Regions from separate parts of the Mesorhizobium sp. M0136 genome, predicted to be linked through region 1. Evidence: predicted binding sites of a transcription regulator. Region 1 holds the regulator's gene; each other region holds the start of a gene.
What was found. Region 1 encodes PhoB, which activates phosphate uptake and scavenging genes when phosphate is short. Its sites were predicted from a motif close to TGTCATNNANCTGTCAT; they were not measured.
Positions count from the first base shown of each region.

Region 2: the regulator PhoB is predicted to act here: its motif matches at 5,137-5,153, upstream of NKJ35_RS12660 (LTA synthase family protein).
Region 3: the regulator PhoB is predicted to act here: its motif matches at 5,574-5,590, upstream of NKJ35_RS16220 (PhoX family protein).
Region 4: the regulator PhoB is predicted to act here: its motif matches at 2,063-2,079, upstream of phnC (phosphonate ABC transporter ATP-binding protein).

Region 1 is NZ_JAMYTP010000016.1:7,277-14,634, forward strand. Features, by position in the region: gene pstS (phosphate ABC transporter substrate-binding protein PstS) at 40-1,101, shown strand; gene pstC (phosphate ABC transporter permease subunit PstC) at 1,161-2,150, shown strand; gene pstA (phosphate ABC transporter permease PstA) at 2,154-3,005, shown strand; gene pstB (phosphate ABC transporter ATP-binding protein PstB) at 3,002-3,805, shown strand; gene phoU (phosphate signaling complex protein PhoU) at 3,838-4,545, shown strand; gene phoB (phosphate regulon transcriptional regulator PhoB) at 4,562-5,251, shown strand; gene NKJ35_RS19665 (ROK family protein) at 5,261-6,505, opposite strand; gene xylF (D-xylose ABC transporter substrate-binding protein) at 6,790-7,358, shown strand, end outside.
Region 2 is NZ_JAMYTP010000008.1:237,553-244,910, reverse strand. Features, by position in the region: gene NKJ35_RS12690 (YicC/YloC family endoribonuclease) at 1-9, opposite strand, end outside; gene mltG (endolytic transglycosylase MltG) at 149-1,369, opposite strand; gene fabF (beta-ketoacyl-ACP synthase II) at 1,463-2,725, opposite strand; gene NKJ35_RS12675 (acyl carrier protein) at 2,760-2,996, opposite strand; gene fabG (3-oxoacyl-[acyl-carrier-protein] reductase) at 3,184-3,921, opposite strand; gene fabD (ACP S-malonyltransferase) at 3,966-4,946, opposite strand; gene NKJ35_RS12660 (LTA synthase family protein) at 5,194-7,119, shown strand.
Region 3 is NZ_JAMYTP010000012.1:50,287-57,644, forward strand. Features, by position in the region: gene NKJ35_RS16195 (cytochrome ubiquinol oxidase subunit I) at 1-125, opposite strand, end outside; gene NKJ35_RS16200 (ABC transporter ATP-binding protein) at 389-1,315, shown strand; gene NKJ35_RS16205 (ABC transporter permease) at 1,330-2,091, shown strand; gene NKJ35_RS16210 (MarR family winged helix-turn-helix transcriptional regulator) at 2,228-2,716, shown strand; gene NKJ35_RS16215 (GNAT family N-acetyltransferase) at 2,716-3,399, shown strand; gene NKJ35_RS16220 (PhoX family protein) at 3,500-5,506, opposite strand; gene NKJ35_RS16225 (hypothetical protein) at 5,709-6,047, shown strand; gene NKJ35_RS16230 (phosphatase PAP2 family protein) at 6,062-6,763, shown strand; gene NKJ35_RS16235 (helix-turn-helix domain-containing protein) at 7,078-7,347, shown strand.
Region 4 is NZ_JAMYTP010000019.1:14,594-21,951, forward strand. Features, by position in the region: gene phnE (phosphonate ABC transporter, permease protein PhnE) at 1-83, opposite strand, end outside; gene phnD (phosphonate ABC transporter substrate-binding protein) at 136-1,044, opposite strand; gene phnC (phosphonate ABC transporter ATP-binding protein) at 1,133-1,981, opposite strand; gene NKJ35_RS21865 (DapH/DapD/GlmU-related protein) at 2,208-2,825, opposite strand; gene phnL (phosphonate C-P lyase system protein PhnL) at 2,822-3,529, opposite strand; gene phnK (phosphonate C-P lyase system protein PhnK) at 3,532-4,308, opposite strand; gene NKJ35_RS21880 (alpha-D-ribose 1-methylphosphonate 5-phosphate C-P-lyase PhnJ) at 4,305-5,216, opposite strand; gene NKJ35_RS21885 (carbon-phosphorus lyase complex subunit) at 5,213-6,325, opposite strand; gene phnH (phosphonate C-P lyase system protein PhnH) at 6,327-6,938, opposite strand; gene phnG (phosphonate C-P lyase system protein PhnG) at 6,938-7,358, opposite strand, start outside.

The sequences.
Region 1 (7,358 bases):
TGGCGCCGAGAGACCATATTCCGAACAGGAGCAGGCCACATGAGACATTTCATCCGCTCGGCGGCCGTTGCGATTGCAATGGCTGCGGCGACGACCACCCTCACCCTGTCCGCCGCGCTCGCCGCGGACATCTCCGGCGCCGGCGCCACCTTCCCCTACCCGATCTATGCGAAGTGGGCCGACACCTACAAGAAAGACACCGGCGTTGGCCTCAACTACCAGTCGATCGGTTCCGGCGGCGGCATCAAGCAGATCAAAGCCAAGACCGTTACCTTCGGCGCTTCGGATGCGCCGCTCAAGGGCGACGAGCTTGAAGCGTCCGGACTGGCTCAGTTCCCGATGGTGATGGGCGGCATCGTTCCGGTCGTCAACCTCGAAGGCATCAAGCCGGGCGAGTTGGTTCTCGACGGCCCGACGCTGGCCGACATCTTCCTCGGCAAGATCACGAGCTGGGATGACGAGGCGATCAAGAAGCTCAATCCCGACGTCAAGCTGCCTTCGCAGGCGATCGCGGTCGTTCACCGTTCCGATGGTTCGGGCACGACGTTCAACTTCACCTATTACCTCGGCGACGTCAGCGCGGACTGGAAAGAAAAGGTCGGCGTCGACAAGGCCGTGGAATGGCCGGTCGGCATCGGCGCCAAGGGCAATGAGGGCGTTGCCAACAACGTCTCCCAGACCGGCGGCGCGATCGGTTATGTCGAATACGCCTATGCCAAGCAGAACAAGCTCACCCACACCGACATGATCAACAAGGACGGCAAGAAGGTCGAGCCCACCGCAGCCGCGTTCTCGGCGGCAGCGGCCAATGCCGACTGGAGCTCGCAGCCGGGCTATGGGGTGATCCTCGCCAATGAGCCGGGCGCCGAGTCCTGGCCGATGACGGCGGCGACGTGGATCCTCCTGTATAAGAAGCCGGACGACGCCGCGACCACCGGCGAAGCGCTCAAATTCTTCGCCTGGGCGTATGACAAGGGCGACGAGATGGCCGGCGAGCTGGACTACGTTCCGATGCCCGACAAGGTGGTTGAGAGCGTCAAGGCCATGTGGGCCAAGGAAGTCGTCGGCGACGATGGCAAGCCGCTCTACTCGGCTATGTAATCTCCTCCAGGGAGGGCGTCGACGGCGCCCTCCCTGTTGCCTTTAATTGCGAGGACCCAATGACCATCGCTTCCGATGCCATGCCATCATCTGCAGCAGCCCGGGCCAGGGAAGCTACGGTGCGGCGCTTCGCGCTCACAGATGCCATATTTCGCGGACTCACCCGCGCTTCCGCAATCCTTGTGCTGGTCATCCTCGGCGGTGTCGCGATCTCGCTGTTTGCCGGCTCATGGCAGGCGCTGTCGTCCTTCGGTTTTTCTTTCCTGACGACTGAGAGCTGGAATCCGGTCACGGAAAAATTTGGCGCACTGGCGCCGATCTACGGCACCCTGGTAACGGCGGCGATCGCCATCCTGATCGCGGTTCCGATCGGCATCGGCATTGCAATCTTTCTCACCGAGCTCTGCCCGCGCCCGCTCAGGCGCCCGATCGGCATAGCGGTCGAGCTGTTGGCCGGCATTCCCTCGATCATCTATGGTATCTGGGGCCTGTTCGTGTTCGCGCCGTTCCTGCAGACGACGATACAGCCCTTCATCATCAGCATCTTCCACGGCGTGCCGGGACTATCCAGCCTTTTCGCCGGCCCTCCTTACGGCATCGGCCTTCTGACCTCGGCGCTGATCCTCGCCATCATGGTGTTGCCCTTCATCACCTCGATCACCAAGGACGTTTTCGATACGGTGCCGGCGGTGCTGAAGGAATCGGCCTACGGCATCGGTTGCACCACCTGGGAAGTGACCCGGCGCGTGGTCATTCCCTATACCCGCATCGGCATCATGGGCGGCGTCATGCTTGGCCTCGGCCGGGCACTCGGCGAAACCATGGCGGTGACTTTCGTCATCGGCAACGCGCATCGCATCAGTGCCTCCCTGTTCGCACCGGGCACGACGATCTCGGCGACCATCGCCAATGAATTTACCGAGGCCGACGGCGACCTCTACACCTCCTCGCTGGTCGCGCTCGGCCTGATCCTGTTCGTCATCACCTTCCTGATCCTTGCCGCCGCCCGCTATATGCTGATGCGGATCGACGCCCGTACGGGAGCCTGACCGATGTCGACATCCTCATCGCTCCACAGCCGCCGCAAAGCCAGGAATTCGGTGATGATGGCGCTTTGCGTCGTCGCCGCCGGCATCGGACTTGCCTGGCTGGCGCTCATCCTCGGTGCGTTGATCTATAAGGGCACAGCCGGGCTTTCGTTCGCGGTCTTCACCGAGATGACGCCACCACCGGGCGAAGCCGGCGGCCTGCTCAATGCCATCGCGGGCAGCCTGCTGATGACGATCATCGCCATTGTCGTCGGCACGCCGATCGGCGTGCTGGCGGGAACCTACATGGCCGAGTATGGACGCTTTTCGCGCATCACCACCGTCGTCCGCTTCATCAACGACATCCTGTTGTCGGCGCCGTCGATCATCATCGGCTTGTTCGTCTATGAATTGATGGTGCGGCCAATGGGACATTTCTCGGCCATTGCCGGCGCCGTGGCGCTTGCCATCCTGGTCATTCCGGTGGTCGTGCGCACCACTGAAGACATGCTCAACCTGGTGCCGAACGCGTTGCGTGAAGCCGGTGCCGCGATCGGCGCGCCACGCTGGGTGGTGATCCGTTCGGTCGCCTACCGCGCCGCATTGTCCGGGATCGTCACCGGCATATTGCTGGCGATAGCACGCATTTCCGGCGAGACGGCGCCGCTGCTCTTCACCGCGCTCAACAACCAGTTCTGGAGCAGCAATATCAACGCGCCGATGGCCAGCCTGCCGGTGACCATCTTCCAGTTCGCTCTCAGCCCTTACGAGGAATGGCAGCAACTGGCGTGGACCGGCGCACTCATAATCACCCTGACGGTTCTGGGCTTGAGCATCCTCGCCCGCAGCCTTACCGGACGCAGAGAGGACAGATGACACAGATGTTGTCCCCAGACATGACGATGACCGAAACGGTCACCGAGAAGACGAAGATCGAGGTCAAGAACCTCAACTTCTACTACGGCCAGAGCAAGGCGCTGAAGGACATCAGCCTGTCGCTGCCCGAGCGCAGCGTCACGGCCTTCATCGGCCCTTCGGGTTGCGGGAAATCGACGCTGCTGCGCGTCTTCAACCGCATCTACGAGCTCTACCCGAAACAGACCGCCGAGGGCCAGGTGCTGCTTGACGGCAAGAACATTCTCGACCGGTCGCAGGATCTCAACCTCCTCAGGACAAAGATCGGCATGGTGTTCCAGAAGCCGACGCCGTTCCCGATGTCGATCTACGAGAACATAGCCTTCGGCGTCAGGCTCTACGAGAATCTCGGCAAGTCCGAGATGGACGGCCGCGTCGAGCAAGCGTTGAAGCGGGCCGCGCTGTGGAGCGAGGTCAAGGACAAGCTAAACGCCAGCGGCTTGAGCCTGTCCGGCGGCCAACAGCAGCGGCTCTGCATTGCCCGCACCGTTGCAGTGAAGCCGGAAGTCATTCTGCTCGACGAACCGGCTTCGGCCCTCGACCCGCTGTCGACGGCCAAGATCGAGGAACTGATCGACGAGTTGCAAGCCGACTACACGATCGTCATCGTCACCCACAACATGCAGCAAGCAGCGCGCGTGTCGCGCCAGACCGCCTTCATGTATCTGGGTGAACTGGTCGAGTTCGACCGGACCGAGAAGATCTTCACGTCGCCCCGCGAGAAGCGCACGCAGGACTACATCACTGGCCGCTTCGGCTGAGCCGTTCCGATCATGCATATGAGGACAGGACCATGGGCGAACACACAGTCGCTTCTTTCGACGAGGATCTCGAGCAGATCAGCAAGCTGATCCGCGACATGGCCGACCTCGCCGGTTCGATGGTCGGCGGGGCGACCAAGGCCCTGTTGAATTCCGACAACGTGCTGGCGCAACGCGTCGTCTCCGACGACGCCATCATGGACGCGCGTCAACGCGAACTGGACGACCGCGCCATCACCCTGATCGCCAAGCGCCAGCCAATGGCTCACGATCTGCGCCATGTCGTCGGAGCGATCCGCATGGCCGGCGACCTCGAACGCATCGGCGACCTTGCCAAGAACATCGCCAAGCGTGTGAGCGCGGTCGGCCTCAGCGTCACGCCGCGCGACCTTTCGCATTCCATCGATGCGATGGCGCAGCTGGTGCTCATCCAGGTGCAGGGCGTCATCGAGGAATATGCTGCAGGCGATGCGGCCGCGTTGGCCAAGCTGCGTGCCGCCGACGAGCGTATCGACGTCAAATACACGTCGGTGTTCCGCGAGCTGTTGACCTACATGATGGAAGATCCGCGCAACATCACCGCTTGCACGCATCTGCTGTTCTGCGCCAAGAATCTGGAGCGGATCGGCGACCATGTCACCAACATCGCCGAAAATGCGTATTATGTGCTGACCGGCGAGCAATTGCCGGTCAACCGTCCGAAGCAGGACGAAACGACAATGTCCGCGCCGGTGACATGATGGGGGTGCCCAGCCGATGATCGCACCACGCATAATGGTGGTGGAGGACGAGGAGCCGTTGGGCGTGCTGCTCCGCTACAATCTCGAATCCGAAGGCTACCAGGTCGAGGTGGTGACACGCGGCGACGAAGCCGAGATCCGTTTGCAGGAGAATGTGCCCGACCTTCTGGTGCTCGACTGGATGATACCGGCGGTTTCCGGCATCGAGCTCTGCCGCCGGTTGCGCGTGCGCCCCGAAACCGAGCGGCTGCCGATCATCATGCTGACCGCGCGCGGCGAGGAGAGCGACCGGGTGCGCGGTCTTTCGACCGGCGCCGACGACTATCTGGTCAAACCGTTTTCGACGCCGGAATTCATGGCCAGGGTCAAGGCGCTGCTGCGGCGCGCCAAGCCGGAAGTGCTGTCCAGCGTGCTAAAGGTCGGCGACATCGTGCTCGATCGCGAATCGCACAGGGTCTATCGCAAGAAGAGCGAAATCAGGCTCGGGCCGACCGAATTCCGGTTGCTCGAGTTCATGATGCGGCATCCGGGCCGCGTCTTCTCGCGTAGCCAGTTGCTCGATAATGTCTGGGGCGAGACGATCTACATCGACGAACGCACCGTCGACGTGCATGTCGGGCGGCTGCGCAAAGCCGTCAATAACGGCCGCATGCCGGATGTCATCCGCACCATCCGCGGTGCCGGCTATGCGATCAGGGAAGATTGACCCGCCTGGTCAGGCGACGTTCTTTCTGACGCCGGGCCTCATTTGCGCGCCCGGCGCGAAAATCTCCTGGTCGACGAAGTTTAACGCCCGCATCGCGCAGCCTTCGCGGATCAGCGGCAATTCGTTTGGCTCGGTGTCGAAGGAGATCGAGCCCGAATGCTGGCCACCGGCGGTCTGGGCGATGGCCTTGCGCAAGGCCGGTTCGATCAGATCGAAGGCAGCGGCACTGGCGCCGACCATCGCGACCGGTGCCGGATCGATCAGCGCGAACAGCGAGCCGAGACCGAAACCCAGCGCTTCGCCGGCCTTGCGGTAGGCCTCGCGTTCCGGCCCATCCTTCTCGCGCGCCCGGGCCGCCAGAGCGCGCATGTCGGCGTCGCTGACGTCGGCGATAGGTTCGCTGTCTTCGCTCATCTGCCTGGCGTTGCGCCAGATGGCATAGTTGCCGGCATAGGCTTCGATGCAGCCGCGCCTCCCGCAGCGGCAGAGCGCGCCGCCCGGACGATGGATCATGTGGCCAAATTCGCCGCCCGAGGAATGCGTCCCGGTGAACAGTTCGCCCTTCAGCACAAGCCCCATACCGATGCCGTGCGAAAGCAGGATGGCGATGAAGTCGTCGTGATAGCGATCCGGATTGCGCCAGCGCAAAGCTACCGCCATCATATTGCAGTCGTTCTCCACCGTGGCCGGGATGCCGAATTCGTCCTCCAGCATGTCGGCAAAGGCGATGTCGGTCTGCGGCGTGATCGGCGACCACAGCATGGCGCGCGCAGGGGAGTCGGTAATGCCCTGAATCGCCAGGGCGATGCGGGCGACACTGCGGACGTCAAGGTCTGGGTCCTCAAGCCGGCGCCGGACAATGGCCATGCATTCGCGGGTCAGCTCGTCGCGCGGCATGGTCAGCGTGTCCAGCCGGCGCTGTTCCTCGGCGACCACCTGTCCCGCATAGTCGATAATGGCGGCCGACAGGAAATTCAGCGACAACACCACGGTCAGCACCGCCGCCGCTTCCGGGTTGAGGGCGAGGCCGACCTGCGGACGACCGCGTTTCAACGAAACGGCCTCACTTGCCTTGCTCTCGGCGAGGATGCCTTCCCGTATCAGGTCGGAGGAGATCGCCGATATGGTTGAATGACTGAGGCCGGTGGTGGCTGCTATCTCCGTACGCGATGGCTGGCCGGCCCGGCGCACCGCCGAGATCACCATCGCCCGGTTGCGCCGGCGCAAATCGTCATGGCGGATTCCGACCGACATCGTTTTGCTTTCCTCCCGGTTGCCGCGGCCGCTCATGAACCGGAAGCCGTCGGTAATGTCCGACAAATAGTGTCAGATGCGGCAAATAGTGTCAGATGCTGGTGGCGCTGTCATCGTTTATTCCGACGCTCGAAAAAACTCGCAGAGTCATCAAAATCCATCACAATCGATGTTGACAGCAGCCGGAGATCGGGCCAGTATTTTTTCGAGGCTCGAAAAAATTAGAGCTTCCAAGCTGGTCGTTGAGCAATTGGTCACGCCGTACGCGGCGCAGGGAGGATATGATGAAGAAATTCACGACCGCCATTCTGGCGGGTGTCGCCATGACGCTGGCGCTGGCGTCGGTGGCGCAGGCGAAAGACAAGGTCATCGGCGTTTCCTGGTCGAACTTCCAGGAAGAGCGCTGGAAGACCGACGAGGCCGCAATGAAGGCGGCCATCGAGGCCGCCGGCGACAAGTATATTTCCGCCGACGCACAGTCCAACCCCGGCAAGCAGCTCACCGACGTCGAGAGCCTGATCTCGCAGGGTGCCAATGCGCTGATCATCCTCGCACAGGATGCCTCGGCCATCGGGCCGGCCGTGCAGAAGGCACTGGACGAAGGCATCCCGGTCGTCGGCTATGACCGGCTGATCGAGAACAAGGACGTGTTCTATCTGACCTTCGACAACAAGGAAGTCGGCCGCATGCAGGCCCGCGAAGTCTTCAAGGTGAAGCCGGAAGGCAATTACGTCTTCATCAAGGGTTCGGGTTCCGATCCGAATGCCGATTTCCTGTTTGCCGGTTCGATGGAGGTGCTGAAGGAGGCCATCGACAGCGGCAAGATCAAGAATGTCGGCGAGGCCTATACGGA
Region 2 (7,358 bases), on a different contig from region 1:
CAAGTTCATGTAGCCGTGTGTCCCTTTGCCGAATGCCCTCAAGCCGGAGCGATTTTCTTTCCGGGCAGGATCATGTGAATTTTAATGCCATAGCAGCCCTTGCACATCCACCCGGACATGCACAGGGCCAACCTGATGGCGTCCGGCCCTACTGGGCGGCGGTGGCGCCCGCATCGTCAACGATGGCTCCCGCCGGCGTGTCGGCTCCGGTATTGGTTGCCCCGGCCTTGGCGGCGTCCTGCGCCTGCTTTTTCAGCAGTGCCCGGTAGCGAGCGACATTCTCGTTATGCTCATCGAGCGTCGAGGCAAAGACGTGGCCGCCGCTGCCGTCGGCGACGAAGTAGAGATCGCTGGTCTTCGACGGATTGGCGACGGCCTCCAGCGCCGCACGGCCGGGATTGGCGATCGGCGTCGGCGGCAAACCGCTGATCAGATAGGTGTTGTAGGGCGTCGGCTTCTGGATGTCCGACTGATAGATCGGGCGGTCGATGGGTTTGCCCTTGCCGCCGAAGAGGCCGTAGATGATAGTCGGGTCCGACTGCAGCCGCATACCCTTGGCCAGCCGATTGAGGAAGACGGCGGCTACGCGCGAGCGTTCATCGCCCTTGCCGGTCTCCTTCTCGACGATCGAGGCCAGGGTGACAAAATCCTCAACATTGGCGATCGGCAGATCCGGCGCTCGTCGCTGCCAGACCTCATCGACCAGCTTCTTCTGGTCGGCCAGAAGCTTGTCAACCATCTGCTGGCGTGTTGCGCCGCGGGTGAAGCGCAGCGTGTCGGTGGCGAGGCTGCCCTCAGGTGGAGTGGTCGACGGCATATCGCCGGTCAGCGCGTCCTGCTCGGCGATCCGTTGCAGCGCCTGCTCCACCGTCAGCCCCTCGGGGATAGTCAGCGAATACATCACCGACTTGCCGCTCTTCAGCAGTTCCATGATGTCGTGCATCGACGCCTGCGGCTTGATCTCGTATTCGCCGGCCTTCAGGGCGGAATCATTGCCGAAGGCGCGCACGCCAAGGCGGAAAATGCGGGCGTCGCTGATCAGTCCTCGCCGCTCAAGCTGGTCGGCGATCTCCTGGACGCCGCTATTCGGCTTGACCAGGAAAGTGTCCCCATTGGCCGACGGACCGGGCTCGTTGAACTCCTGCTTGCCGAAATACAGCGCAACGCCTGCCGCCAGAACCATAAGCATCACCGAAGAGATGACGAAGTTCATGAACACAACGAACTGGCTGCGCGAGGCACGCGAGCGCTTCGGCGGCGGCGTGCCGGCCTCGGGCCGCAACGCCTCGCTGGCCGTTTTCGGCACGATCGGGCCGGACGTTGCTGGCCGTTGCCCAAATTCCCCGTTATCGGCCGGATTTGTGTTCATAGCGCCCTACCATTTGATCTTGCGACGAATCCCCTCGGGCAGAGTAGGGGCGAATATGGCAAAATTGACGGCAGACGGAAACCGGCAGAGCGGTCAGCCATTGTAGCGCTGGAAGACGAGCGAGGCGTTGGTGCCACCGAAGCCGAAGGAGTTGGACAGCGCCACGTCGATCTGCCGGGCTCGCGGCTTGTGCGGCACCAGGTCGATCGCCGTTTCGCGCTCCGGATTGTCGAGATTGATGGTCGGCGGCGCGATGTTGTCGCGAATGGCGAGGATGGAAAAGATCGCCTCGGCAGCACCAGCCGCGCCCAGCAGGTGGCCAATCGACGATTTGGTCGACGACATCGATATCTTAGAGGCGGCGTTGCCGACCAGCCGCTCAACGGCGCCGAGTTCGATCGTGTCGGCCATGGTCGATGTGCCGTGCGCGTTGATGTAGTCGACATCTGCGGGCGTCAGCTTCGCCCGGTTTAGCGCCGCTGTCATGCAACGGAAAGCGCCGTCGCCATCCTCGGCAGGCGCGGTGATGTGATAGGCGTCACCGGTCAGACCGTAGCCGGTGACCTCGGCATAGATCTTGGCGCCGCGGGCCTTGGCGTGTTCGAGCTCCTCGAGCACGACAACACCGGCGCCCTCGCCCATGACGAAGCCGTCGCGATCGCGATCATAGGGGCGCGAGGCCGTTTGCGGCGCGTCGTTGCGCTCGGTGGAGAGCGCGCGGCAAGCGGCGAACCCGGCGATCGACAGTCTCGTCACCGGCGCTTCGGCGCCGCCTGCGACCATAACGTCTGCATCGCCCCAGATGATCAGGCGGGCGGCGTCGCCGATGGCGTGCGCACCGGTCGAGCAAGCGGTGACGACGGCGTGGTTTGGGCCTTTCAGCCCATGCCGGATCGAGACCTGGCCGGAGACGAGGTTGATGATCTGGCCGGGGATGAAGAACGGGCTGATGCGGCGCGGGCCGCGTTCCTTGAGGATCATCGCATTCTCGGCGATGCCTTCGATGCCGCCGATGCCCGAACCGATCAGCACGCCGGTGGCGCACTGATCCTCGTGCGTCTTCGGCTGCCAGCCGGAATCCTTGAGTGCCTCGTCGGCGGCCGCGATCCCGTACAGGATAAAATCGCCGATCTTACGCAGTTCCTTCGGCTCGAGAACGGCTTCAGGATTGAAAGTGGCGTTGGAGCCGTCACCGCGCGGAATGACGTGGGCGACCTTGCAGGCAAGGTCTTCCACCTCGAATTCGGTGATGCGCTTGGCTGCGCTGCGGCCGGTCAGAAGCTCCTTCCAGCTGTGCTCGAAGCCCATGCCGAACGGCGAAAGCAGCCCAAGGCCCGTGACGACGACACGCCTCATCGCAGGTCCTCCTCGGTGATGACTGCAAATAGCGTCAGGCCGAGGCCTTGTCGATGTATTTCACCGCATCGCCAACAGTCAGGATGGTCTCGGCGGCGTCGTCCGGGATCTCGACACCGAACTCTTCTTCGAACGCCATGACAAGTTCGACCGTGTCGAGGCTGTCCGCGCCCAGATCATCGATGAAGCTCGCCTGCTCCGTCACCTTGTCGGCATCGACGCCAAGGTGCTCGATGACGATCTTCTTGACGCGCTCTGCGGTGTCACTCATTTGGGCATCCTCGTCTTTTGGTTGTCTGTCTTCGTTAGCGGGCAGAATGCCGCTAATCAAGCTGAAAGATGGTCCTGCCGGAAACGCAGCGGAACAGGACCGGTTTTTGCCCGAACCGCCGGGTTGCGGGCGGCATTACACGAAAAATCCCGTGCATCCAAGACGGAATGAAGCGTTTTCCCAAGTGTTAGATCATTGCCATGCCGCCATTCACATGAATGGTCTGGCCGGTGACGTAGGCTGCCTCGTTGGAAGCGAGGTAGGCGACGGCAGAGGCGACTTCGGCGCCCGTGCCCATGCGCCGGGTCGGGATCGCCGCCATGATCGCCTCTTTCTGCTTGTCGTTGAGCTTGGCGGTCATCGCCGATTCGATGAAGCCCGGGGCGACGCAGTTGACGGTGATATTGCGGGTGGCGATCTCCTGCGCCAGCGATTTGGAAAAGCCGATCATACCGGCTTTGGAGGCGCAGTAATTGGTCTGGCCGGGATTGCCGGTGACGCCAACCACTGAAGTGATGTTGATGATGCGGCCATGGCGGCGCCGCATCATCGGATGGGTAAGCTCGCGGGTCAGCCGGAACACGGCGGTCAGGTTGACCTCGAGCACGCTATCCCAGTCGGCGTCAGCCATGCGCACGAACAACCCGTCCTTGGTGATGCCGGCATTGTTGACGAGGATGTCGACGCCTTCGAGGTCGGCCTCCGCCTTCTGGCCGAGCGCCTTGACGTCGTCGCGGTTGGAAAGATTGGCCGGGAAAAGCTTGACCCGGTCGCCCAGTTCGGCGGCCAGCGCCTCCAATTTCTCGATACGTGTGCCATGCAGGCCGACGATGGCGCCCTGGCCGTGCAGCACGCGGGCGATCGCCTCGCCGATACTTCCCGATGCGCCGGTGACGAGCGCCTTGCGGCCGGTCAATTCGAACATTCTTGCCTCCTGATCTGAGCGAACACCCTTTGCATGGAGCGGGGTCAAATCGCCAGTTGATTATGCAAGCGCCCCAGCGCCGCCTCGACATCCGCCGCGGATCCGATGGCAGTGGTGGCAATATCGCGGTTGATGCGGCGGGCCAGCCCCGACAGCACCTTGCCGGCGCCCACTTCGTAAAGCGTCGCAACGCCGTTGCTGCCGAACCACTCCACCGTTTCGCGCCAGCGCACGCGCCCGACCACCTGTTCGACGAGGCGGCGGGCAATCTCGTCGGGATCGCTCGTCGGGGTCACCGTAACGTTGGAGACCAGCGGCACGGCGGGCGCACTCTTAGTCACGGCGGCCAGCGCCTCCCGCATGATCTCGGCCGCAGGCTTCATCAATGCCGAATGGAAGGGCGCCGAGACCTGCAGCATCAGCGCCCGCTTGGCGCCCTTCTCCGTGCATAGCTTCGCCGCCAGTTCGACCGCCGGCCTGGCGCCGGAGATCACCAGCTGGCCGCCGCCATTGTCGTTGGCGATCTGGCACACCAAGGCTTGCGCGGGATCTCTGGCGGTGCCCTGGGCGGCCTCTGCGCAAGCGGCCTCGACGTCGGCCTGTTCCAGCCCGATGATCGCCGCCATGGCGCCCTCGCCGGCCGGTACAGCCGCCTGCATGGCATTGCCGCGGATACGCAACAGCCGGGCGGCGTCGGCGACCGAAACGAAACCAGCGGCCGCAAGTGCCGAATATTCACCGAGCGAATGGCCGGCGACATAGGTGACCTTGCCGTTCAGGGAGAAGCCGCGCGCCTCCAGCGCCCGGACTGCGGCAAGTGACACCGCCATCAGTGCCGGCTGGGCATTGGCGGTCAGCGTCAGCGTCTCTTCCGGGCCTTCCCAGATCAGCTGCGATAGTTTTTCACCGAGCGCGTCGTCGACTTCCTCGAAGATCCGCCGCGATTCCACAAAAGTATCGGCGAGGTCCTTGCCCATGCCGACGGCCTGGCTGCCCTGCCCCGGAAAGGTGAATGCGATGGCCATCGTCGGCTCCCAGCTGCTGGTTCTCGCTGCCTGTGACGCAAGGCGTGCGCCCAAGTCAAGTCCAACCTTGACCGCTCAGCGTCGGCCGAGTGCCTGTTTCGGCAGGCTTTTTGGCGATCACTCATGATGAAAACCGCTCACGATTTGTTTGCTGGCTCTTCTTATTTCCGCCGCAGGCGCTAGGCTTTGCGTGACAGTTCGATGACAATCGAGTGACGCCTTTGTTGCGGGCCGGGGAACTATTGAAGTGGCAAAGACCAAGCAGAGCGCAGCCGAGGCGGCGCCACAGTTTCTTGAAGGCGATCCGTCGACTGGCTATCTGCCGGCGCGCAGATGGCCTGTCATCCGCTATGGCCTTATCAGCTTGCTGGCTGCGGCCATCCTGGTGTTTGCCATCGAACTGATCGTGCGCGGCAACTTTGCCGGCACCATTGATTTCTTTCTGCAGCCTTTCAAACCCGGCTGGACCACGATCATCATTTTTGCGCTGATCCTCATCGGCCTCGACGCCGTGCTCGGCCGCAGCCATCAAAGCCTGATGATCGTCGCGCCGCTGACATTGTCGCTGGCGTTCGTCGGCCACCAGAAGTCGCTCTATCTCGGCGATCCGCTCTATCCGACCGATTTCCTCTATTCCCGGCAGATCGTGGCACTGATGCCGCTCCTGGTCCGCGACCGCCCGGGAACCGCCATTGCCCTGGCGATCGGCATCGTCGGCGGGCTGTCGCTGCTCGTCTATGGCTGGCGGTTATGGCGCCGCCGCGTTCCGGCGCTCAGCCACAAGGGCCGCCTTGCCCGGCTGACGCTGACGGTGCCGCTGATCGCTTTCTTCGTCTCCATCATGGACTATGCCACTTTCTCGTGGACGCGCGACCGGCTGCAGATCATCCCGATTATGTGGGACCAGAAGGAAAACTATGCCTCGAACGGTTTTGCGCTCGCCTTCGCGCTGAACGTCCCGATGGCGCATGTCTCGGCGCCGCCCGGCTATTCCGACAAGGCAATCGAAGCGATCGGCAAACCGCAGGTGATCGCCTCGGTACCTGCCGAGAAGCCCGACATCATCGTCGTGATGAGCGAATCCTTCTGGGATCCGACCAAGCTGCCCGGCGTCACCATCACACCCGACCCTATCCCCAATGTGCGGGCACTGCGCACGGGCTACATGTTCTCGCCGGAGTTCGGCGGCATGACGGCCAACATCGAGTTCGAGGCCCTGACCGGCTTTTCCAACGCCTTCCTGCCGGCGGGCAGCATTCCCTACCAGCAATATGTGCGGACACCGACTCCCTCGCTGGCGACCTTCCTGAAAAGTCAGGGCTATCGAGCGCGCGCCATCCATCCCGGCACCAACTGGTTCTGGAACCGGGGGGCCGTCTATGCCGATTTCGGCTTCAACGACTTCAAGTCCGAGGAGACGTTGCCGCCCATGCAGAAGCGCGGACCGCTCGCGTCGGACGCAGCGATGACCGACGAGATCATCCGCGAAGCCGATACCAGCGCCGAGCCGGTCTTCTTTTTCGCCGTCAGCCTGCAGAACCACGGGCCGTATGAGCCGTATCGCTATAACAATCCGACCCACAAGGTGCAGGCGCCGATCAGCCAATGGGCACGTGAATCGCTGTTGAGCTACGCCGAAGGCTCTTCCGATGCGGACCGCGGCCTCGAGCGGCTGATCGAATGGGCGAAGAAACGCGAGCGGCCGACCGTCATCGCATTCTTCGGCGATCACCTGCCGCCGCTTGGGCCGGTCTACGTCGAGACCGGTTTCCTGAAGGACAATGTCGCGCCGCGCAAGGAGCCGGCCGACCAGATGCTGCAGCACCACGAGACGCCATTGATCGTCTGGTCGAACCGCAGCGGCCCGGCCGAGGATCTGGGCGCCGTCAGCCCGGCCTTCCTGCCCTACCATATCCTGAAAACGGCCGGCATCAGCCATCCCTATTACACCGGCTTCCTCGGCCAACTGCGAGAGCGCTACCGCGTCATCGACCGCAATTTGCTGTTGGCACCGGGGGGCGACGCCACCCCCGATTGGTCGCGTCAGAAAGAGATCGATCCGGCAATCCGCGACTTCCGTCTGCTGCAATACGACATGATGTTCGGCAAGCGCCATGCGGCGCCCGATTTCTTCCCCGAAACCACCGGCAAAGTGGCTGCACATACGAGCTGAGGCAGCTGAAGTTGCAGCGTGATGCGCGAACTCCGATCGTGCCGTCGAGAGACGGGAATTGTTGCAGCTGATTGCCGACTGCGTAGAGCTGTTCGATTTGTTGGCGTTACCTCGATCGTCTCCCGCGATTATACGAACAGGGCATCCGGTTTGTTTTGTCAGGCGAAATGCCGGAAAACATCCTTGGGTCCGGGCAGGAAATCCATAAGACCTTGCGAATGAGGCCAGCAGCCCAATAA
Region 3 (7,358 bases), on a different contig from region 1:
GTCGCGTTGTAGCGGAGCTTGAAGAACAGCAGCACCCAGCCGAGCGCGATGGTGATCGCCGGGAACAGGATGTGGAACGAGATGTTCGCGCCGAACTGTATGCGCGACAGGATGAGCGGGTCCATGGCGGCTCCGGCTGCTGCTTGTTTGTACAAGGATAGGCTTCATGCGCGGGACGGTCAAAGCGGCGTCCCGCCGCGAGGCGGAACGCCGCAGTGCCGGTGAATCTGCTTCTGCGCGGAATTTGGCTGGACGATCGGGCAGGTGTCGCCTATTCCGGCGAACCTCGATGTCCAGAACTGTCAGGAGCGGCATTGACATCCGGATTTGCGAACCGACATTCAGCGGATTAAATCAACAACTCTGTTTCAAGCAGCCGTTTTCAGCCATGCAGCCGATCATCTCGATTTCCGGGGTCACCAAGACCTACGCCACCGGCTTCAAGGCGCTGAAGGAGATCAATCTCGATATAGTGCGCGGCGAGATCTTTGCGCTGCTCGGGCCGAACGGAGCCGGCAAGACGACCCTGATCTCGATCGTCTGCGGCATCGTCAACCGTTCGTCGGGTTCCGTCACCGTCGATGGCCATGACATCAACCGCGACTACCGCGCGGCGCGCAGCCTGATCGGGCTGGTACCGCAGGAACTGACCATCGACGCCTTCGAGAGCGTGTGGGCGACGGTCAATTATAGCCGCGGCCTGTTCGGCAAACCGGCGGACAAGGCGTTCATCGAAAAGGTGCTGCGCGACCTGTCGCTCTGGGACAAGAAGGACGCCAAGGCAATCACGCTGTCCGGCGGCATGAAGCGCCGGCTGATGATCGCCAAGGCGTTGTCGCACGAGCCGCGCATCCTGTTCCTCGACGAACCGACGGCAGGCGTCGATGTCGAGCTGCGCCAGGACATGTGGGCGATGGTGCGCCGGCTGCGCGAAGACGGCGTCACCATCATCCTGACCACACACTACATCGAAGAAGCGGAGGCGATGGCCGACCGCGTCGGCGTCATCAACCGCGGCGAGATCGTGCTGGTCGAGGACAAGGCCGAGCTGATGCGCAAGCTCGGCCGCAAGCGGCTTGTGCTGGAACTGCGCAGCCCCCTGGCCACCGTTCCCGACGCCCTTTCGCGCTACGCGCTGGAGCTTTCGCCGGATGGCGGGCAGCTGACCTATACTTATGACAACCAGAGCGAACGGCCGGGCGTCGCCTCGTTGATCCGCGAGCTCGAGGCGGCCGGCATCCAGTTCCGCGACATCGATACGGAAAACAGCTCGCTTGAGGAGATCTTCGTCAATCTGGTGAGGAAACAGGCATGAACCCGCGCGCGGTCATGAATCTTCATGCGGTATGGGCGATCTATCGGGTGGAGATGGCGCGCGCCCTTCGCACGGTGCTGCAGAGCATTGTTTCGCCGGTCATTTCGACGTCGCTCTATTTCGTCGTCTTCGGCTCGGCCATCGGCTCGCGCATCACCGAGATCGACGGCATCAGCTACGGCGCCTTCATCGTGCCGGGGCTGATCATGCTGTCGCTGCTGACGCAGTCGATCTCCAACGCTTCTTTCGCTATCTATTTTCCGAAATTCGTCGGCTCGATCTACGAATTGCTGTCGGCGCCTGTGTCCTATCTGGAGATCGTCATCGCCTATGTCGGGGGTGCGGCGACAAAGTCGATCGTGCTTGGCCTGATCATCCTGGCGACGGCCTCGCTGTTCGTGCCGCTTCATATCGAGCATCCGGTCTGGATGCTCGCCTTCCTGGTGCTGACGGCGGTGACCTTCAGCCTGTTCGGCTTCATCATCGGCATCTGGGCGAAGAGCTTCGAGCAGCTGCAGCTGGTGCCGCTGCTGATCATCACGCCGCTGACCTTCCTCGGCGGCAGCTTCTATTCGATCAACATGCTGCCGGGCATCTGGCGCACGGTGACGCTGTTCAACCCGGTCGTCTACCTGGTCAGTGGCTTCCGCTGGAGTTTTTACGGCAAGTCCGACGTTTCGGTCGGCGTCAGCCTCGGCATGACGGTTGTTTTTCTGCTCGTCTGCATAGCAATCGTCGCCTGGATCTTCAGGACCGGCTACCGGCTCCGCAACTGAGCGACTGGCCTGCCAGGCAAAGCAGCCTTATCGGTCAACGGAAACAGCGCTGAGTGCAGCCCTTGCGACGACAGCCCCTTGATCTTCATGTCTTGTTATATATCATGTTATTGTTTTTCGCGAGACGGATTGGCATATGGAAGACGTCGTACGATCGCTTGGTTTCTTGTGCCTCGGCAGCAGGATGAAGCGTATAGGCGAGCAACTGCAGGCGGAGGCGCAGCGCCTGCTCGACCGGCTGGATGTTCCGGTTCAGGCGAGCCAATACCCACTGCTGGCCGCGCTCGACAGGCTGGGCCCGCTGCCTGTCGGGGAACTGGCGCAATCGCTTGGCATCGCGCAGCCGGGTGTAACGCGAAGCGTCTCGCTTCTGGCCGGATTGGGATTGCTCGAGGTTAGTCAGTCGACCGATGACCAGCGGCGCAGGATTGTCGCCCTCACACGGGACGGCCGGCGGCTGGTCGATGTCGCAAAGCGTGACGTCTGGCCTTGCATCGAGAACGCCGTTGCGGATTTGTGCGCGGATCTTTCGGGGCCGCTTCTTGAGCAGCTGACCGCCATCGAGGACGGCCTCGCTGCGGCCCCTCTCGACCGTCGAGTGAAAAATCCGGAGGGCGCTGCGTGATGAGACACCTGCTCGACCGGCCTATCTGGAGCGCGCTTCAGACGCGACATCGGGCGTTCGCGCAAGGCAATGACCTCGCCAGGCGATACCGGCCGTCGATTGTTCCTTTCGCAGCCACTGGCGCCGACGACGCCGAAAGCCTGCGGGCGCTCGAACAGCTTGTCTCCGCGGGCGAGAGTGTCATCCTGCTTCAGTCGGACGCCATTGCTCTGCCCGCGGGGCTTTCCGCGACTTCGACCGCAGCCGGGGTTCAAATGATTGCCGAGCGGCCGTTGCAAACCGTGTCTGACAAACGTGTGCAACGTCTGACCCGAGACGATGCCGATGAGATGCTCGCCCTGGCATTGCTCACCAAGCCTGGCCCATTCACGCTCGAAGCCCTGAGCCTGGGCGATTTTTGGGGCGTGAAAATCAAGGGCAGACTTGTGGCAATGGCCGGCGAGCGCATGAAGCAACCTGGCTATACCGAACTCAGCGGGGTGTGCTCAAATCCGGAATTTCGCGGCGGTGGCCTGGGCAAGCTGCTGTCCCTGTTCGTGGCAAACCGGATAGTGGCGCGCGGCGAAATTCCCTATCTCCACGCCTATGCCAGCAACGCCACGGCCATCAGACTATACGAGTCCATTGGCTTCAGGTTGCGAAGCACAATGAATGTGGCCGTGGTTAGCGCACCGAATGATTAGTCGGCGCATGATGCGCAGCATGGATGCATCCCATATCAGGAAAGGAAGGATTTCGCATCCACCGAAATCCTTCCTCGAGACTGCAAGGCCTTCCCGCGTCTCAGACCGCGATCTTGCCGCCGCCTTGCCTGGTGATGGCAACGACCGCCGGGCGCACCGGCATGTCCGGCTTGAAGTCAGGCCAGCGGGTCGACAAATCCTCATAATAGGAGGGACGCCCAAAAGCCTCCCAGTCCTCGCCACCGTCGCCTGGATGCTGGACGGCAACGAAAGCAGTCTGGTCGTCCGGCGCAAACAGGGGACCACACATTTCGGCGCCGATCGGCACACGGAAGAACAGCTTTGAGGTCGCCCGCGCCGGGCCTTCCGTGTCGACCGCCCACAGGCCGTCGGTGCGGCCTGTGGCCTTCGGGCCCTGGCCGTCGGTAGCAACCCAGAGGCGGCCGGCCGAATCGACCGCGCAATTGTCCGGCATGCCGAACCAGCCATTGGCAGTGGTTGCGGTGGAGAAGGTGGCGCCGATTTCGGCCACGGCGGGATCGCCGCATTTCAGCAGGATTTCCCACTTGCCCTTGGTCGCAGCGAAATCACCGCCATCCTCGACGATCTCAATGATATGGCCAAAGGCGTTTTCGGCGCGCGGATTGGCGGCGTCGACCTGGTCGGCCTTGCGCTTCGAATTGTTGGTCAGCATGACATAGACCTTGCCATTGGCGGCATTGGGCTGGATGTCTTCCGGGCGGTCCATCTTGGTGGCGCCAAGCAGGTCGGCGGCACGGCGCGTCTCGATCAGCACGTCGGCCTGGCTGGCAAAGCCGTTTGCCGCTGTCAGCGGTCCCTGGCCGAAGACGATCGGCAGCCATTCGATTGAACCGTCCTCGGCGAACTTGGCGACATGCAAGGTGCCGTCGTCGAGCAAATTCATGTTGGCGGCGCGATCGTCCGGATTGAACTTGCCTGTGGTGACGAACTTATAGACATAGTCGAAGCGCTCGTCGTCGCCGAGGTAGAAGGCGACACGGCCATCCTTGGCGACGATCGATTCTGCGCCCTCATGCTTGAAGCGGCCCATGGCGGTGCGCTTCCTCGGCACCGACGTCGGATCCTGAACGTCGACCTCGACGATCCAGCCGAAGCGGTTCGGCTCGTTCGGCTCCTTGCCGATATCGAAACGGTCATGATGCGCCGCCCATTCATAGGCGCCTTCGGGAATGCCGAGGCGCTTGTAGTTGGCCGCCTCGTTATGGCCCTGCGGCAGCTCGCCCGAGAAATAGCCGTGGATGTTCTCCTCGGCCATGACATAGGTGCCCCACGGCGTGACGCCGCCGGCGCAGTTGTTGAGGGTGCCGATGACCTTCGTACCGCTCGGGTCGGCGCTGGTCTTGACGCGGTCGTGGCCGGCGACGGGGCCAGACAGTGCCATCTCGGTATTGGAGGTGATGCGGCGGTTGAGCTTGCCGTCGCGCACGACCTGCCATTTGCCGGCTTCTTTGCGGATCTCGACAATGGTGCCGCCATGCGCGGCCATCTCGACATCGACTTGCTCCTTGCTGAGGGGCGCCTGCTTGGCTTTGCCATCGACGATGGTGACGAGGCCCGGGAACATCAGATGCGGATTGGTGTATTCGTGGTTGACGACCAGCAGGCCATGCTCGGCCGAGCCGCCGATCGGGATATAACCGACATAGTCGTTGTTGTAGCCGAATTGTCTGGCCTGGGCTTCCGCCGACTGTTTTGTCGGATCGAATTCCGGCGAATCGGCGAACAGCGGATCGCCCCAGCGCAGCAGCACGTCGGCGTCATAGCCAGGTGCGACGTGATGCTTGTCGTCGATGCCGGCCTCGAGCTCGTCGAAAGCGAAGGCGGAGCCTTCGGCGGCGCGGGCGTTGTCGGCGGCGATCAGCGCCAGCGGGCTGACGGTAGCGGCTATGGCCGAGACGGCAAGCGAGCCCTTGAGGAAGCCGCGGCGCGAGAACCGCGCGGCGATGATCTCACCCATGGTGCGGTTGTCGGTGGGATTGGCTCCTGGCCCATCGTTTTCCTCGAGCAGGCTGGTGCGGAAATGGGCGTCAGGGGTGCGATGTTCGGTCGAGCGCTGTTCAGTCATGGGGGCCTGCCTCTGGCTGGATGGATTGCTGGAGCGTGTTGCCTGGCCAATCCGGTATTACCGGCAGGTCACAGTTTGATGACATGCCGGCTAATTGCCACCTGCGATTTCGTATCCAACATCAGCCCCGCTTGACCGCGACCGGCGCTTCGGAAACAAGAGCTGCGGCAGGCGCGTAGGGACCGCATCGGGAGGAACAAAAGTGAGTTTCTGGGGACTTGGGCAGCTCTGCGTTTCGACGGTGATCTTTCTGCTGGCGGCCATGGCCGCAAAACAGTGGGGGCTGGCGCCGAGCCTCGGCAAGATCGTGCTGACGTTGGCGCTCTATTCGCTGGGCAATCTGATCATGCTGAGGCTGATCCGTGAATTCGGCATGTCGGTGTCGTTCAGCCTGTCGGCGGTGATCCAGCTGGTGTCGGTGAATGTGGTGGCGCTGGTCTTCTTCGGCGAGCGCGTCAATGCCTTGCAGGCAACCGGCATTGTGCTTGCCATCGCAGCTGTGGCGCTGATCACGCTCGGGCCCTATCTGCAAAGGCTGTAGCTGCGATCGGGCCGATGAAGAAGATTGCAAGCAGACTGCGCAACTGGCTGGAGTTCCCGGTTCTGCTGGCCGGGCTGGTCATTGCCGGCGGGCTGTGGGGGTTCGAAGAACTGATGGAGCTGGCGCGGGCGACCACGCCGCATGCCTTCGACACCGAAATCCTGCTTGCCTTCCGCAAGGCCGGCCAGCCCGACAATCCGATCGGACCGGCGTGGCTGGAAGGAGCGATGCGCGACGTCACCAGCCTCGGCAGCGCCAGCGTACTGGTGCTGATCACGGCAGCAATGATCGTCTATCTGCTCCTTATCCGCAGGCCAGGCGCGGCGCTTCTCATGTTCGTCGCGGTGGCGGGCGGCCAGCTCCTGTCAAGCGTGCTGAAATTCGATATCGACCGGCCGCGCCCGGATCTGGTCTCGCATCTCGCCGATGTGGCATCGCTTTCGTTTCCGAGCGGCCACGCCATGCTGTCGGCGGTGACGTATTTGACGCTGGGCAGCATGGCGGCACGGTTTTTGCCCGGGCGCACAACGAAGATCTATGTGCTCGTGCTGGCGGTGCTGACGACGGTGGTGGTCGGCATCAGCCGCATCTATCTCGGCGTCCACTGGCCGTCCGACGTGCTGGCCGGCTGGTGCGCCGGCTTTGCCTGGGCGATGCTGTGCTGGCTGGCGGCACGATTGCTGCAGCGATGGCTAGGGCGGGCCGACGGCACCTGACGTCGGCCGGACTACTTCAAATCAGCCTGTTGATCAGGCCATGTCCGCAGCCTGCCAGCAGGAAAACCATCGACAGCAAGACTGTCGAGGTCGCCAACGCTTTGAATGTCTTCACCTGCTCATCCCTTTTAAGGTCGTACCTGTGAAATCGGTACCGCAATGGATGTCCCGCCTAACGATGTCGAGGTTTGTAGCATGCCAGCGCACCGGCTGGCAAAGACTGTTGCATGTTTCACATAGGCAAGATGATGTTTGACCCATCATTATGAAGGTATTATACGTGATACTGCAGAACTCAGACGGGGTTTTGACCGATGATCACTGCCGCGCAGATGCGTGCCGCGAGGGCGCTGGCCGGCATCGATCAGAAGACCCTCGCCGAGCGCGCCGGGGTTTCGCTTCCAACCATTCAGCGCATGGAAGCGAGCGACGGCGTGGTCCGGGGCGTGGTCGATACGCTGATGAAGGTCATCCAGGCCCTTGAAGAGGCCGGGGTCGAGCTGATCGGCGAGAACCAGGCGAGCGAGCGTGGCGGCAGGGGCGTTCGCCTCAAGCCTGTCACGCCGCAGAACCCGCAAGGCTGACGCTACTGCCG
Region 4 (7,358 bases), on a different contig from region 1:
AACCGGCGTAAGGATGTCTGGCGTCGCCAGGCCTCTGCCGTCTGCCGGATCGCGTCTGAACGAATTGTGGCTGACATGGTCATGATCGGCATGCAAAAAGGGCGGCGCGGGAAACGCCGCCCTTTTCAATTGTATTCAGCCGCCGATCGCGGCTTTGCGGGCTTCGACGATGACGCTGTAGAAGTCGGGCTTCACCGGAACGTAGCCGGTGAAGTCGCCGCCTTCGATGGCCTCGAAGCAAGGCTTGTCCTTGGCCGGCAGGCTGGTGAAGAAGTTGGCGAGCTTGGCGCTCATATCGCCGCCGAGTGCGGTGCGCACGACCAGCGGGCCGTTCGGGATCAAGCCGGAGCGCCAGACTTCGACGAAATCGTTGGGGTCGACGGCGCCCTTGGCGACTTCCTTGTGGAAGGTGCCGGAGGTGTAGCCGTTCTTGAAGTCGCCAATGCCCGAGGAGTCGTCAACCGCAACATCGACCTTGCCGTCGCGAACGGCGAGGAGGTTGTTCTCGTGGCCGCCATTGAACTGGGTCGAGGCGAAGAAGGTTTCGTTCGAGGCGCCGGTGTCCTTCGGGATCTGGGTCAGCGGGATCAGATAACCGGAGGTCGAATCCGGGTCGGCATAGCCGAGCTTCTTGCCCTTTGCCGACTTGATGTCGGTGATGCCGGACGACTTCAGCGCCAGGCCGATCGAATAATAGCCGGTCGCGCCGTCGGTCTGCTGGGTGGCGAGGATCGGGGTCACGGCGTTCGGATCCTTGAGGTAGACGCTGGCATAGCCTGACGCGCCAAGCTCGGCGAAATCGAGGGTGCCGCCGAGCAGGCCCTGGATCACCCCGTCATAGTCGGCGGCCGGGAACAGCGAGACCTTCTCGAAGCCGAATTCGGACTTCAGGTGATCGGCGAGGCACTGAAAGTTGCGCAGCCGGTCCGCTTCATTTTCACCACCAAGGATGCCGATGCGAAATTCCTTGATATCCTGGGCGTGAGCGGCACTTGTTGCGATGGCGAGCAATGAAACCGCGCCAAAAACCATCTTCCTGAACATTATCTCTCTCCTGTTGGTTCCGGCTTCGCGCCGGAGCGTTCGAACTTTTGACGAGTGCCTTTGACGCGGGCGGGCGATCAGGCCGTTCTCAGTAGCCAGGGAATACGGGCTCGAGCGGTCCGGCGGATGCAGCGATTTTCTGTTTGATGGCGACGCTGGTCGAGGTGATGGCCTCGGAGATTTCGCCGCCATTGCTGTCGGCGCCGTAGACCATGCGCACGGCCTCGCGGTTGAGGTCTTCGGGCGGGCCGTCGAAGACAACCTTGCCGGCGGCCATGCCGATGATACGGCTGCAATAGTTGCGGGCCGTATCAAGCGTATGCAGATTTGTGATGACGGTGATGCCTTCGCGCAAATTGATGTCCTGCAGCGAGTCCATCACCACCTTGGCGTTGAGCGGATCGAGCGAGGCGATCGGCTCGTCCGCCAACAGCACCTTCGGCTGCTGCATCATGGCACGCGCAATAGCAACGCGCTGCTGCTGGCCGCCGGAAAGCGTGCCGGCGGGCTGCAGTACGGTGCGGGCGATGTCGAGACGCTCAAGGGCGGCAACAGCCTCGGCGCATTCACTGCGCGAGAACATGCCGAAGAGGTTGGACAGCGTCGAGCGGTGGTTGAGCCGGCCGAGCAGCACATTGGTCAGCACGTCCAGGCGCGGCACCAGATTGAACTGCTGGAAGATCATGGCGCAGTCGCGCTGCCAACGCCGGAGCGGCGAGCCGCGCAACCCGGAAACCTCGACGCCGTCGAACAGGATGGATCCCTGGCTGGGATCGATGAGGCGGTTGATCATGCGCAGAAGCGTCGATTTGCCGGCGCCGGAACGGCCGATGATGCCGACCATCTGACCGTGCGGGATCGCGATATCGACATTGCTGACGGCGGTGTTCTTGCCGAACCGGCGGGTGACGCCGCGGATTTCGAGCGTAGCTGACATGGTGCAGGCTCCAGTCCAATCGCAATTGAAGGTCTGTTAACCCTCGCTAGCGCAGCCGCATGAACCTGCGGTGTCGGAACGATGTCAGTTTTGTTACTGCCCACAGCCTGGAGCGGCGCGGCCAATCCAGCACGAGAGGCTCGAATGGTGAATGGTGATAAGAAAGGCTTTCCTGAGCCTCGAAACCTGTCCGCTGCCCCATTCACTAGTCACCATTTCACGACCGTTAGCCGCCATACTCCTCCAGGAAGGCCTCCGCTGACAGTTCCCGAAAATCATCGAGCGCGGCGCGTAGCCTTGCATGGTCCCAGTCCCACCAGGCGAGCGCCTGGTAGCGCTCCGCCGTGCGGCGGTCGAAGCGCTCGCGGATCGGCTTGGCCGGCACGCCGCCGACGATGGTGTAGGGCGCGACGTCCTTCGACACCACGGCACCCGCACCGACCGCGGCGCCATCGCCGACGGTGACGCCCGGCAGGATAGTCGAGCCGTGGCCGAGCCAGGTGTCGTGGCCGATGGTGACGCGCTTGGCGCGGCGCTGGGCGAAGAATTCGCTCTCGTGCTCGGCGTCGTCCCAATAGTCCGAGGCGCGATAGGTGAAATGGTGCAGCGTCGGCCGCCAGGTCGGATGGTTGGTGGCGTTGATGCGCACATTGGCGGCGATGTTGGCGAATTTGCCGATCGTCGCGCACCAGACGCCGCAGTCCTGCATCATGTAGGAATAGTCGCCGAGCGTGCTTTCGGAAACCCGGCAGCGCTCGGCGATCTCGGTCCAGCGGCCAAGCGTCGAGTTCTCAACTTGCGCCGTCTCGTGGATCAGCGGTGCCTCCGACAGTTTCCTCGTCATGCGGCGATTTTTCCGGCGGCGAAGGCGGTCACGTCGATGATACGGTCGGCCACCGCCTCGCGCACGTCGTGGTCGTGGAAGATGCCGAGCAAGGCGACGCCCGCCGCCTTCTTGGCGGCGATCAGGGAAATCACCACGTCGCGGTTCCGTTCGTCGAGCGAGGCGGTCGGCTCGTCTAGCAGCAGGATCGGATGCTCGGTGATGAAGCCGCGCGCGATGTTGACGCGCTGCTGTTCGCCGCCGGAGAACGTCGCCGGCGGCAGCGCCCAGAGTTTTTCCGGCAGGTTCAGCTGCGCCAGCAAGGCACGTGCCTTGCCGCGCGCGACCTCACGCTCCTCGCCGCGCTCGACCAGCGGCTCGGCGACGACATCGAGCGCCGAGACACGCGGCACGGTGCGCAGGAACTGGCTGACATAGCCGATGGTAAGCCGGCGGACGGCAAGCACGGTGCGCGGGCTGGCAGTTGCGAGATCGATGAGCCCGCCCTCGTGCTGGACGATGATCTGGCCTTCATCGGCGGCATAATTGCCGTAGAGCATTTTCAGGATCGAGCTCTTGCCGGCGCCGGACGGGCCGCCGAGCACCGAGCATTCGCCGGCCCTGATCGCGAACGAGACGCCGGCGACCACCGGCAGTTTGATGCCGTCGCGCAGATGCATGGTGAAGCTTTTGGCGACGTCGGAGACAACGAGCGGGGTTGCCATAGTCACACCTGCAGAATGGAAGAAACGAGAAGCTGGGTGTAGGGCGCGCGCGGGTCGTCGAGCACCCGGTCGGTGAGGCCGCTTTCGACGACGCGGCCGTCCTTCATCACCATCATGCGCTGCGACAGCAGACGTGCCACCGCAAGGTCGTGCGTGACGACGATGGCCGCCAGACCGAGGTCGGTGACCAGGCCGCGCAGCAGGTCGAGCAGGCGCGCCTGCACCGAGACGTCGAGGCCGCCGGTCGGCTCGTCCATGAACACCAGCCGCGGCCCGGTGACGAGGTTGCGGGCGATCTGCAGGCGCTGGCGCATGCCGCCGGAAAAGGCGCGCGGCTCGTCGTCGATGCGGCCCTCGTCGATCTCGACGCGCGACAGCCAGTCGACCGCCGTGGCTCGGATTTTTCCGTAGTGGCGGTCGCCGACCGCCATCAGCCGCTCGCCGACATTGGCGCCGGCCGACACTGTCATGCGCAGACCATCGGCGGGGTTCTGGTGGACAAAGCCCCAGTCGGTGCGCATCAAAAAGCGGCGCTCGGCCTCGCTCATGCGGTAGAGCTCGCGGAATTGGCCATCGCGCATGCGGTAGCTGGCGGTGCCGGAGCTGGGCAGTAGCCTTGTCGACAGGCAGTTGAGCAAAGTCGTCTTGCCGGACCCGGATTCGCCGACGACAGCCAGCACTTCGCCCGGCCACAGATCGAAGGTGACGTTCTCGCAGCCGACGCGCGAGCCGTAGAATTTGGACAGCGCAGAGACGCGCAGCAGCGGTTCGTCGGTCATTGCGCCGGCTCCGTTTTTTCCAGGGCAAGAGGGGTTTCAGGCGCAAGGTGGCCGCGATGGCCTTGCTCGCGCCGCTTCTCGCAGTGGTCGGTGTCGGAACAAACGAACATGTGGCGGCCATGGTCGTCGAGGATAACTTCGTCAAGATAGACGTTCTCGGCCGCGCACAGCGCGCAGGGCTGGTCGAAGGTCTGCACCTCGAACGGATGGTCCTCGAAGTCGAGGCTGACCACGTCGGTGAAGGGCGGCAGTGCATAAATGCGCTTTTCGCGGCCGGCGCCGAACAATTGCAAAGCCGGCGAACGGTGCATTTTCGGGTTGTCGAATTTCGGCGTCGGCGACGGGTCCATCACATAGCGGCCCTCGACCTTGACCGGATAGGCATAGGTGGTGGCGATACGGCCATGTTTGGCGATGTCCTCGTAGAGTTTTACATGCATCAGGCCATATTCCTCCAGCGCATGCATTTTGCGCGTCTCGGTCTCGCGTGGCTCGAGGAAGCGCAGCGGCTCGGGGATCGGCACCTGATAGACCAGCACCTGACCCGCGCTCAGCGGATGCTCGGGGATGCGGTGGCGAGTCTGGATGATGGTCGCCTTCGCCGTCTCAGTGGTGACAGCGACATTGGCGACCTTCTTGAAGAAGGCGCGGATCGAGACGGCATTGGTGGTGTCGTCGGCGCCCTGGTCGATGACCTTGAGCACATCGAGGGGGCCAATGATCGAAGCGGTGACCTGCACACCGCCGGTGCCCCAGCCATAGGGCATCGGCATTTCGCGCGAGGCGAACGGCACCTGATAGCCAGGGATGGCGATGCCCTTGAGGATCGCCCGGCGGATCATCCGCTTGGTCTGCTCGTCGAGATAGGCGAAGTTGTAGGTGGCGATGTCGGTTGGTTGTGCGGTCATTCCGCGGCCTCTCTCTTCTCTTCGGCCTTGCCGGCGTTCTCGCGGGCGTCGTGCTCGGCGCGCATGCGGCGCACGAGGTCGAGCTCGGCCTGGAAATCGACATAATGCGGCAGCTTCAGATGCTCGACGAAGCCGGTCGCCTGGACATTGTCGGAATGCGAGATGACGAACTCCTCGTCCTGGGCGGCGGCGACGACATCCTCACCCAACTCCGCCGCCCGCAGCGCGCGGTCGCATAGCGCCATGGCCATCGCCTTGCGCTCGCTCTGGCCGAAGACGAGGCCGTAGCCGCGGGTGAATTGCGGCGGCGCCTTGGCCGAGCCCTTGAACTGGTTGACCATCTGGCACTCGGTGACGCGGATACTGCCGAGCGGCACTGCGAAAGGCAGTTCCGGCACGTCGAGCTCCAGCTCGACCTCACCGATACGGACCTCGCCGACGAAGGGATGGTTGCGCGCATAGCCGCGCTGGGTGGAATAGCCGAGCGCCAATAAAAACCCCTCATCGCCGCGCGACAACGCCTGCAGGCGGATGTCGCGCGCCATCGGGAATTCGAGCGGCTCGCGGGTGATGTCGCCGGGGACATGGTCTTCAGGCATGTCGCCGTCGGATTCGATCAGGCCCTCGCGGGCGAGGATGGCCGACACGCGCGGCATGGCTTCCGGCTCGCCGGCACGCTGCTCCGGCTCGGCGACTTCGCCGCCTGCGGCAAGCTCGGGATCGAGCAGCCGGTGGGTGTAGTCGAAAGTCGGGCCGAGCAACTGGCCGCCGGGCAGGTCCTTGTAGGTCGCCGACACCCGCCGCTCGACCAGCATCGTGCCGGTGTCGACCGCCTTGGTGTAGCCGAAGCGCGGCAGCGTGGTGCGATAGGCGCGAACGAGGAAGATCGCCTCGATCATGTCGCCGCGCGCCTGGACGATGGCAAGTGCCGCCAATTCCCTGTCGTAGAGCGAACCTTCACTCATCACCCGGTCGACGCCGAGCGCCAGCTGCTCGACGATCTGGTTGAGGCGAAGTGCGGGCACGGAACGATCGCCGCGCCGGCGGTCGGCAAGCAGTTTGTGGGCGTTGCGAATGGCCGCTTCGCCACCCTTTACCGCGACATACATCCTATGCCTCCATCGTCTTGATGCGCGTCGTGCGCGGCAGGCAGGCAATTGCTTCGGATGTGGCGAGGATGATGTCGACGCCACGCGGAAAGCGCTGGTTGTTCTGCTTCCATTGCTCGACGAAATGGCGCGGCATCTGCGCCGGCGCGATCGTCGCCGTCTTCTCGATGCCCGGGCCTTCGAGCAGCAGCGGAGCGCCGGAGACAAGATCGCTGACCTCGAGGATCAGCGTCGTGGAGCGATCGGGATAATCCTGGGTGCCTTGCGAAAACCCGTCGAGCGCCATCATCTCGGCCGGCGTGGCGATCAGCGCGAAATGCGCGTCGGCCGGGGTGTTGGCCAGCGGCGCGCCGGTATGGAAGCCAAGCCAGGATTTCACCGTCGCCGAAGCCTGCAAGGCGGGGTCGAGCCAGAGCGGCGTGTCGTTATCGCACAGCGCCAGCGCAATGGCGCCCGCGGTGGCTGACAGCGGCGTCGGTGGACGGGTAAAGACCGGCAGGGGCTGCAGTGTGCCCGGCCGCGCCATCGCGTCCATCACTGCGCGGAAGACCGTCTGGGCGTCGAACACCGGATCGGCAAAGCCGCCTTCGATCGCTTGGGTTACGATGTCCATCAGTCTTCTCCGCGTACCATGGTGAAGAAATCGACCTTGGTCGCCGCCGTCTCAGCGCGGCGCTGGTCACGGGCCTCGGCCAGTGCCGCCCGCAAGGGCGCGACGAGCCTGGTCTCGACCTCGTTGCGGTGAGCCAGGTCCTGCCACAGCGCATCGGCGATTGCCGCCAGCCTTGCCTTCTGCTTGTCGCGGCCGAGCGCATAGCAGTGGCCGACCTGTCCGGAGGCGAGCCGGACGGTGGCGCGGGTGACCGTCGCCTCGCCAACGTTGAACGGCGCGCCGCCGCCACCGATGCGGCCACGCACTGTGACCAGGCCGGTTTCGGGGCCGCGCAGGAGTTCCGCCTCAAAAGGCAGGCCGGCTTCGTTCCACAGACGGACGATATCGTCGCCGGCCGATTGCGCCAGCGTTGCCATAACG